DNA from 2 places in the Streptomyces sp. NPDC053673 genome. Region 2 is predicted to be linked to the other one. Evidence: predicted binding sites of a transcription regulator. Region 2 holds the regulator's gene; the other holds the start of a gene.
What was found. Region 2 encodes HspR, which represses chaperone genes until heat shock. Its sites were predicted from a motif close to TTGAGNNNNNNNNNCTCAA; they were not measured.
Positions count from the first base shown of each region.

Region 1 (3,407 bases), on a different contig from region 2:
CCGTGCGGAAGACCCCGTCCGCGCACGAGCCCGCGGCCGCGCGGGAGTCGGCGTCCGTACGGGAGCCGACGCCCGGCCCCCGGCTCGCGGCGGCGCGTGAGCCGATGTCCGTTCATGAGCCCGCGGCCGCGCTGCCCGGCCCCGCCCCCGTGTGGCGGCGGCTCGCCCGGCTCCTTCCCACTCCGGTCGGCACGCCTTTCACCTTCTGCTACACCCTCGTCCTCGTTGCGACGTCCCTCTTCGCCGAGTACGGCGATCAGGCCACCGTCTCCGCCCTGCTGCGCGGCTCCAGCACGGACGTCGCGCACCTCAGCGTGACGCCGCTGCTCGTGCTCGTCGCCAGCGCCCTGTGGGTCGCGGGCGGGCTCGCCTCGCCGTACGCCGTGGGGTTCGTGTTCGTCCTCACGGCGCTGGAGCGACGCATCGGCGCGTGGCGCGCGGCCGCGGTGTTCCTGGGCGGGCATGTGGTGGCCACGCTCGCCACGGAGATCCCGGTCGGCCTCTCCGTCATGGCCGGGCAGTTGCCCGAGACGTCCCTGCACCGGCTCGACTACGGCATCAGCTTCGGCCTGCTGACGTGCGTCGGCGCGCTGGCCGGGCTGTTCACCCCGGTCGTGCGGACGGCGGCGCTCGGGTGGGTGTCGGTGCTGCTGGTGCGGGACCTGCTGGCGTACGAGGACCCGCTCAGCAACTGGGGTCACCCCCTTGCGCTGCTGGCCGGTGTCCTGTGCTGGCCGGTGGTTCGCCGATGGGCGCACGGCAGGGAGCCGGGCGGGTGCGGGAGGCCCTCCGGCCGTCCGGGGTCCGCTGCCTACTCCGGCCGGGCGGGGGCGAAGTAGACGCTGACCAGCGGGACGATCACGCGCCACCCGAGTGACTCGTACAGGGCCCGCCCGTCGGGCGTCCCACCCAGTACGCCCGTGGTGGCACCCTGTTCGACCGCGGCGTTCTGGACCGTGCGCATCACCAGGCTGCCCAGGCCCTTGCGCCGGTGCTCGGGGGCGGTCTCGATCTGGTCGATCACGGCTGTGGCGCCGGTCGTCGCGATCTGACCGCGGGCGGCGAACGCGCCGTCAGCGGTCGTGACCAGGGCCCGGGTGACCCCGCCCCGCGTCCAGGTGCGCAGCCGGTGGCCGGCGGGCACGGAGGCGGGTTCCGTCCGTCGCAGCCCGGCCGTCATCAGGAACCCGGGCTCGTCGGGCGTCCAGTCCGGACCGAGCCAGGCGAGGACCCGCTCCGGCTCCTCGAACACCTTGAGCCAGAGCCCCGGAGTCCGGGCCGCGGCGGCGACACCGCGGACGGCCGCCTCGCTGCTGTCGGTGAGGACATGACGGGTCGTGTGCCGAGGGAGCCCGACGTCGACCGTGAGGCCCCATGGCTCGGCGACGGGTTCCGCGGCGCCCCGCGAGACGACCCAGCCGTCCACCCAGGCCCTTATCGCATGCGTGACGGACGACTCGCGCGTAATAGATGAATGCGTCATTCGCCTATTACATCTGATCGGTCACGGAGTGCGACAGCGCTGATCGCTGACAGCGAACACCTCCGGGGGAACATCGAAGGTCCCTTCTGCATTGAGTCCGTACAGCTCAACTTGACTGCCGAAGGGGAGATCATGGCTTTGACGTCCACACCGCTCACGCTTCCTGTGCTGCCGCTCGACGACGAGGTCGTGCTGCCCGGGATGGTGGTCCCGCTCGACCTGTCCGACGCCGACGTACGGGCCGCGGTGGAGGCCGCCCAGGCAGCCGCCCGTTCGGCATCGGGCAAGCCAAGAGTGCTGCTCGTACCGCGCATTGACGGGACGTACGCCGCGACCGGTGTGCTCGGCACCGTCGAGCAGGTCGGGCGGCTCTCCGACGGCGACCCCGGAGCGCTGATCCGCGGCCGCAGCAGGGTGCGGATCGGCGCGGGTACGACCGGCCCCGGCGGCGCCCTCTGGGTCGAGGGTCTCCAGATCGAGGAGATCGTGCCCGAACCGCTGCCCGGCTCCGTCGCCGACCTGGTGAAGGAGTACAAGGCGCTCGCCACCAGCTGGCTGAAGAAGCGCGGTGCCTGGCAGGTCGTCGACCGCGTCCAGCAGATCGACGACGTCTCCGCCCTCGCCGACAACTCCGGCTACTCGCCGTACCTGACCACCGCCCAGAAGGTGGAGCTGCTGGAGACCAGCGACCCGGTCGCGCGCCTCAAGCTCGCCACCGAGCAGCTCCGCGAGCACCTCGCCGAGCAGGATGTCGCCGAATCCATCGCCAAGGACGTCCAGGAGGGCGTCGACAAGCAGCAGCGGGAGTTCCTGCTGCGGCGCCAGCTCGACGCCGTACGCAAGGAGCTGCGCGAGCTCAACGGCGAGTCCGACGGCGACGAGTCCGACGACTACCGCGCCCGGGTCGAGGCCGCGGACCTCCCCGAGAAGGTCCGCGAGGCAGCCCTCAAGGAGGTCGAGAAGCTGGAGCGGTCCAGCGACCAGAGCCCCGAGGGCTCCTGGATCCGTACCTGGCTCGACACGGTCCTGGAGCTGCCGTGGAACGACCGGACGGAGGACGCGTACGACATCCAGGGTGCCAAGGCGATCCTCGACGCCGAGCACGCGGGCCTGGAGGACGTGAAGGAACGGATCACCGAATACCTGGCGGTGCGCAAACGGCGCGCCGACCGGGGGCTGGGCGTGGTCGGCGGGCGGCGCGGGGGTGCGGTTCTCGCGCTCGTCGGCCCGCCCGGCGTGGGCAAGACCTCGCTCGGTGAGTCCGTCGCGCACGCGATGGGACGGAAGTTCGTCCGGGTCGCGCTCGGCGGAGTACGGGACGAGGCGGAGATCCGGGGCCACCGGCGTACGTACGTCGGCGCGCTGCCGGGCCGTATCGTCCGCGCCATCAAGGAGGCCGGGTCCATGAACCCGGTGGTCCTGCTCGACGAGATCGACAAGGTCGGCTCCGACTTCCGCGGCGACCCGGCCGCGGCGCTCCTCGAAGTCCTCGACCCGGCACAGAACCACACCTTCCGCGACCACTACCTGGAAGTCGAACTCGACCTGAGCGACGTCGTCTTCCTGGCGACCGCGAATGTCCTGGAAGCCATCCCCGAGGCCCTGCTCGACCGGATGGAGCTGGTCAGGCTCGACGGCTACACCGAGGACGAGAAGGTCGTCATCGCCCGTGACCACCTGCTCCCGCGTCAGCTGGAGCGGGCCGGCCTGGAGCCGGGCGAGGTCGTCCTGGACGAGTCCGCGCTGCGGAAGCTGGCCGGTGAGTACACCCGCGAGGCGGGCGTGCGGAACCTGGAGCGGGCGATCGCGCGGCTGCTCCGGAAGGTCGCGGCCCAGCACGAACTGGGCGAGCAGGAGCTGCCGTTCACCGTCACGGAAGGGGAGTTGCGCGGGCTGATCGGCCGGCCGCACCACGTTCCCGAGT
Region 1 is NZ_JBVJKN010000011.1:144,099-147,505, forward strand. Features, by position in the region: gene ACZ6ZQ_RS18390 (rhomboid-like protein) at 1-839, shown strand, start outside; gene ACZ6ZQ_RS18395 (GNAT family N-acetyltransferase) at 812-1,483, opposite strand; gene lon (endopeptidase La) at 1,616-3,407, shown strand, end outside.
Region 1: the regulator HspR is predicted to act here: its motif matches at 1,575-1,593, upstream of lon (endopeptidase La).

Region 2 (3,407 bases):
ATCTCACGCCGGAAGACACGGTCGTCCGGGGGAACGCTCATGCGTCGGTACCAGCCGGAGCGATGTCCCATGAAGGCTCACCTGGAGCCGCGATCACCTTGAGCGCCGGTGCAGTGTCCCACGAGGGCTCCTCGCTGCCGCCCAGAGCACCGAGAGCACCGAGAGCAGCCGCAACGGCTATAGCGCTAAGTGCGCGAACCATCCTGGTCATGACCGATCTCCACCTCTTTTGGTCCTTACCTCCTCCCCCGCGCCTAAGACGATGGCTCACTCAGAACGCTTCCACCAGCGGAGGCAGGCATCATGTTCCTGTAATTCAGGACCCTGAGGGGGGTGCAAATGATGTCAAAGAGGGGCGATCACCGACATCAGCATGGTCCGGATGAGCTCTGCCCGGCCGGCAAGGACCTCTACGCGGCCGCTCTGCGCACGGGACGGACAACCCGGTCCGAGATCGGGGCCGCTCCCTGCCTCGTCGATCTCGCACTGTTGCACCCGGATCCGGACGATCCGGAGCTGTTGCGGCCGGTCGCTCCGTCCATCGCGCTCAATCAGCTGATACACCCAATAGAGCGGGAGATCCAGCAGCGGCGACAGCGCACTATTGCGCTGGCCGACACGTTTGAGCCATTCATGGCCATCACCGCCCAGGATCCGCCCTCGACCAGCGCGATCACCGTTCTCGAGGGCCTCGAACTCATCAACGCGACGCTCGACCGCGTGACGTCCGAGTGCACCGAGGAGATGCTCACGGTGCAGCCGGGCAGCGGTCGCCGACCGCACATCCTGCAGGAGGCCCTCCGCCGCGTCGAGCCCCTGCTCGACCGTGGCATCCGAATGCGCACCCTGTACCAGCACACGGCCCGCCACCACTCCTCGACGCTGGCCTATGTGGAACGGATCTCCCCGTTCGGCCTCGAGGTGCGCACCCTCGAGGAGATCATCGACCGGCTGATCATCGTTGACCGGAAAGTTGCCTTCGTACCCGCGCGCAGCGACCGCCGTGTCGCCCTCGAACTACGACACGAGGGCCTCGTCCAGTACCTCGTCGGCGTCTTCGACCAGTTCTGGCTGCACGGCATACCGTGGGAAGAGGAAGTCGTCGCGTACGCCCCCGTCCCGGACGGCATCAGCGGCGTCCAGCGCTCCATCGCCAAACTGCTCATCGAAGGCCATGTCGACGAGGCGATCGCGCGCCGCCTCGGCATGAACGTCCGCACCTGCCGCGCCCACATAGCCAAGCTCGCCTCCTCCCTCGGCAGTGGTTCGCGCGCGCAACTCGGCTATCTCATCGCCCAGTCCGGAATCCTGGAGCAGGACCAGTCCACCCCCTGCCCGGAAGAGGCCTGACGGAGAGGCCCGGCAGGACGAGGCCGTCTGCGCCACGGCCGCCGCCATCGGCGCGGCCACTGCCGGACTCGCCACAGCCCTGGCAGACCGTCCCCGGCGGCTATGTCACCGCCACCGAGCCCGGGGAGCCGGCGCCGGAGGAATGAGCCGGACGGCACACAGCACGACGGCCCTCCCCGCGATCGCGGGGAGGGCCGTCGTCCGACCGGACTGCTACTGGTCGCGCTTCGGCCGCCACACCACCAGTGCGCTCGTCTGCTGCACATCCTGGTACGGCACCAGATCGCGCCGGTACGACGCGTGCACCTGCGCCTCACGCTGCTGCATCGCCGCCGCCGCGCTCTCCACCGCCGCCGAGAGCTCCGCAACGCGCTGCTGGAGCGCCGCGACCTGGTTCTCCAGCTCGATGATGCGCTTGATACCTGCCAGGTTGATGCCCTCGTCCTGCGACAGCGCCTGCACCTGCCGGAGCAGTTCGATGTCGCGGGCCGAGTAGCGCCGGCCGCGCCCGGCGGTGCGGTCCGGGGAGACAAGACCGAGGCGGTCGTACTGCCGCAGGGTCTGCGGGTGCAGACCGGACAGCTGAGCCGCGACCGAGATGACGTACACCGGCGTCTCGTCGGTCAGTTCATAGGCCCTGCTACCGAATCCGGGCTGTCGACGTCGACCGTCCATCGCGTCATGCTCCCTTCGCAGCCTGGAACAGTTCTGCCCGCGGATCCTCGCCCTCAGTCACCTTGCGGTAGGCCTCCAGCGCCTCACGGGCCTCGTCCCCGAGGTCCTTCGGCACCGCCACCTCCACGGTGATGAGCAGATCGCCGCGGGTGCCGTCCTTGCGGACCGCACCCTTGCCACGGGCCCGCATCGTACGGCCGTTCGGCGTACCGGCGGGCAGTTTCAGCGTGACCGGGGGGCCACCGAGCGTCGGGACCTTCACCTCGCCGCCGAGCGCCGCCTCCGCGAAGGAGACCGGCACGGTCACGGTGAGGTTGTCGTCCCTGCGGCCGAAGACCGGGTGGGAGTCGACATGGACCACGACGTAGAGATCGCCGGCCGGTCCGCCGCGCTCGCCCGGGGCGCCCTTGCCGCGCAGCCGGATCCGCTGGCCGTCACTCACCCCCGCGGGGATGCGGACCTGCATGGTCCGGGACGACTTGGCGCGGCCACTGCCGTGGCAGACCTCGCAGGGGTCCTGGGCGATGAGCCCGCGGCCCTTGCAGTCCACGCACGGGTCGGTCAGCGAGAACGAGCCGCTGCCGCCGCGCGAGACCTGGCCGGTGCCGACGCAGGTCGGGCACACGCGCGGTGTGCCGTTCTTGTCGCCGGTGCCCGAACAGGCCTTGCAGGGCTGCTGGCTGGACATCCGGAGCGGGACCGTGGCCCCGTCGACGGCCTCGGTGAAGCTGAGCGTCACCTCGGACTCGATGTCCTGGCCACGGCGCGGCTGCGTACGCGTCCCGGTACCGGCACCACGGTTGAACAGCCCGCCGAAGACATCCCCGAGTCCGCCGCCGAAGCCGCCGGCACCGCCCCCTCCGCCCTGGGTGCCCCCGAAGAGGTCACCCAGGTCGAAGTTGAAGCTGCCGCCGGCGCCGGGCCCGGCCCGGAAGCCACCGTTGCCGAAGAGGGAACGCGCCTCGTCGTACTCCTTGCGCCGCTTGGGGTCGCCGAGCACGTCGTTGGCCTCGGAGATCTCCTTGAAGCGCTCCTCGGCCTTGGCGTCGCCCTTGTTGGCGTCCGGGTGGTTCTCGCGGGCGAGCTTCCGGTACGCCTTCTTGATCTCCGCGTCGGTGGCGTCCTTGGGGACGCCGAGGACCTTGTAGTAGTCCTTCTCGACGAAGTCCTTCGTGCTCATCGACGTCCCTCCTTCCGGTACGTCACTGCGTCAGCCCTCGTCCGGGCCACCGCTCTCCTCGTCCGGCGCCTGCTCCGCCTGGTCCTTCGGCTGGGCCCCGGGCTGGGGCTCGGCCACCGCGACACGGGCGGGGCGGATGGTCCGCTCGCCGATCCGGTACCCCGGCTGCAGGATCGCGACGCAGGTCGTCTCGGTGACGTCC
Region 2 is NZ_JBVJKN010000020.1:74,170-77,576, forward strand. Features, by position in the region: gene ACZ6ZQ_RS25750 ((2Fe-2S)-binding protein) at 1-41, opposite strand, end outside; gene ACZ6ZQ_RS25755 (helix-turn-helix transcriptional regulator) at 340-1,350, shown strand; gene ACZ6ZQ_RS25760 (heat shock protein transcriptional repressor HspR) at 1,564-2,025, opposite strand; gene dnaJ (molecular chaperone DnaJ) at 2,030-3,205, opposite strand; gene grpE (nucleotide exchange factor GrpE) at 3,236-3,407, opposite strand, start outside.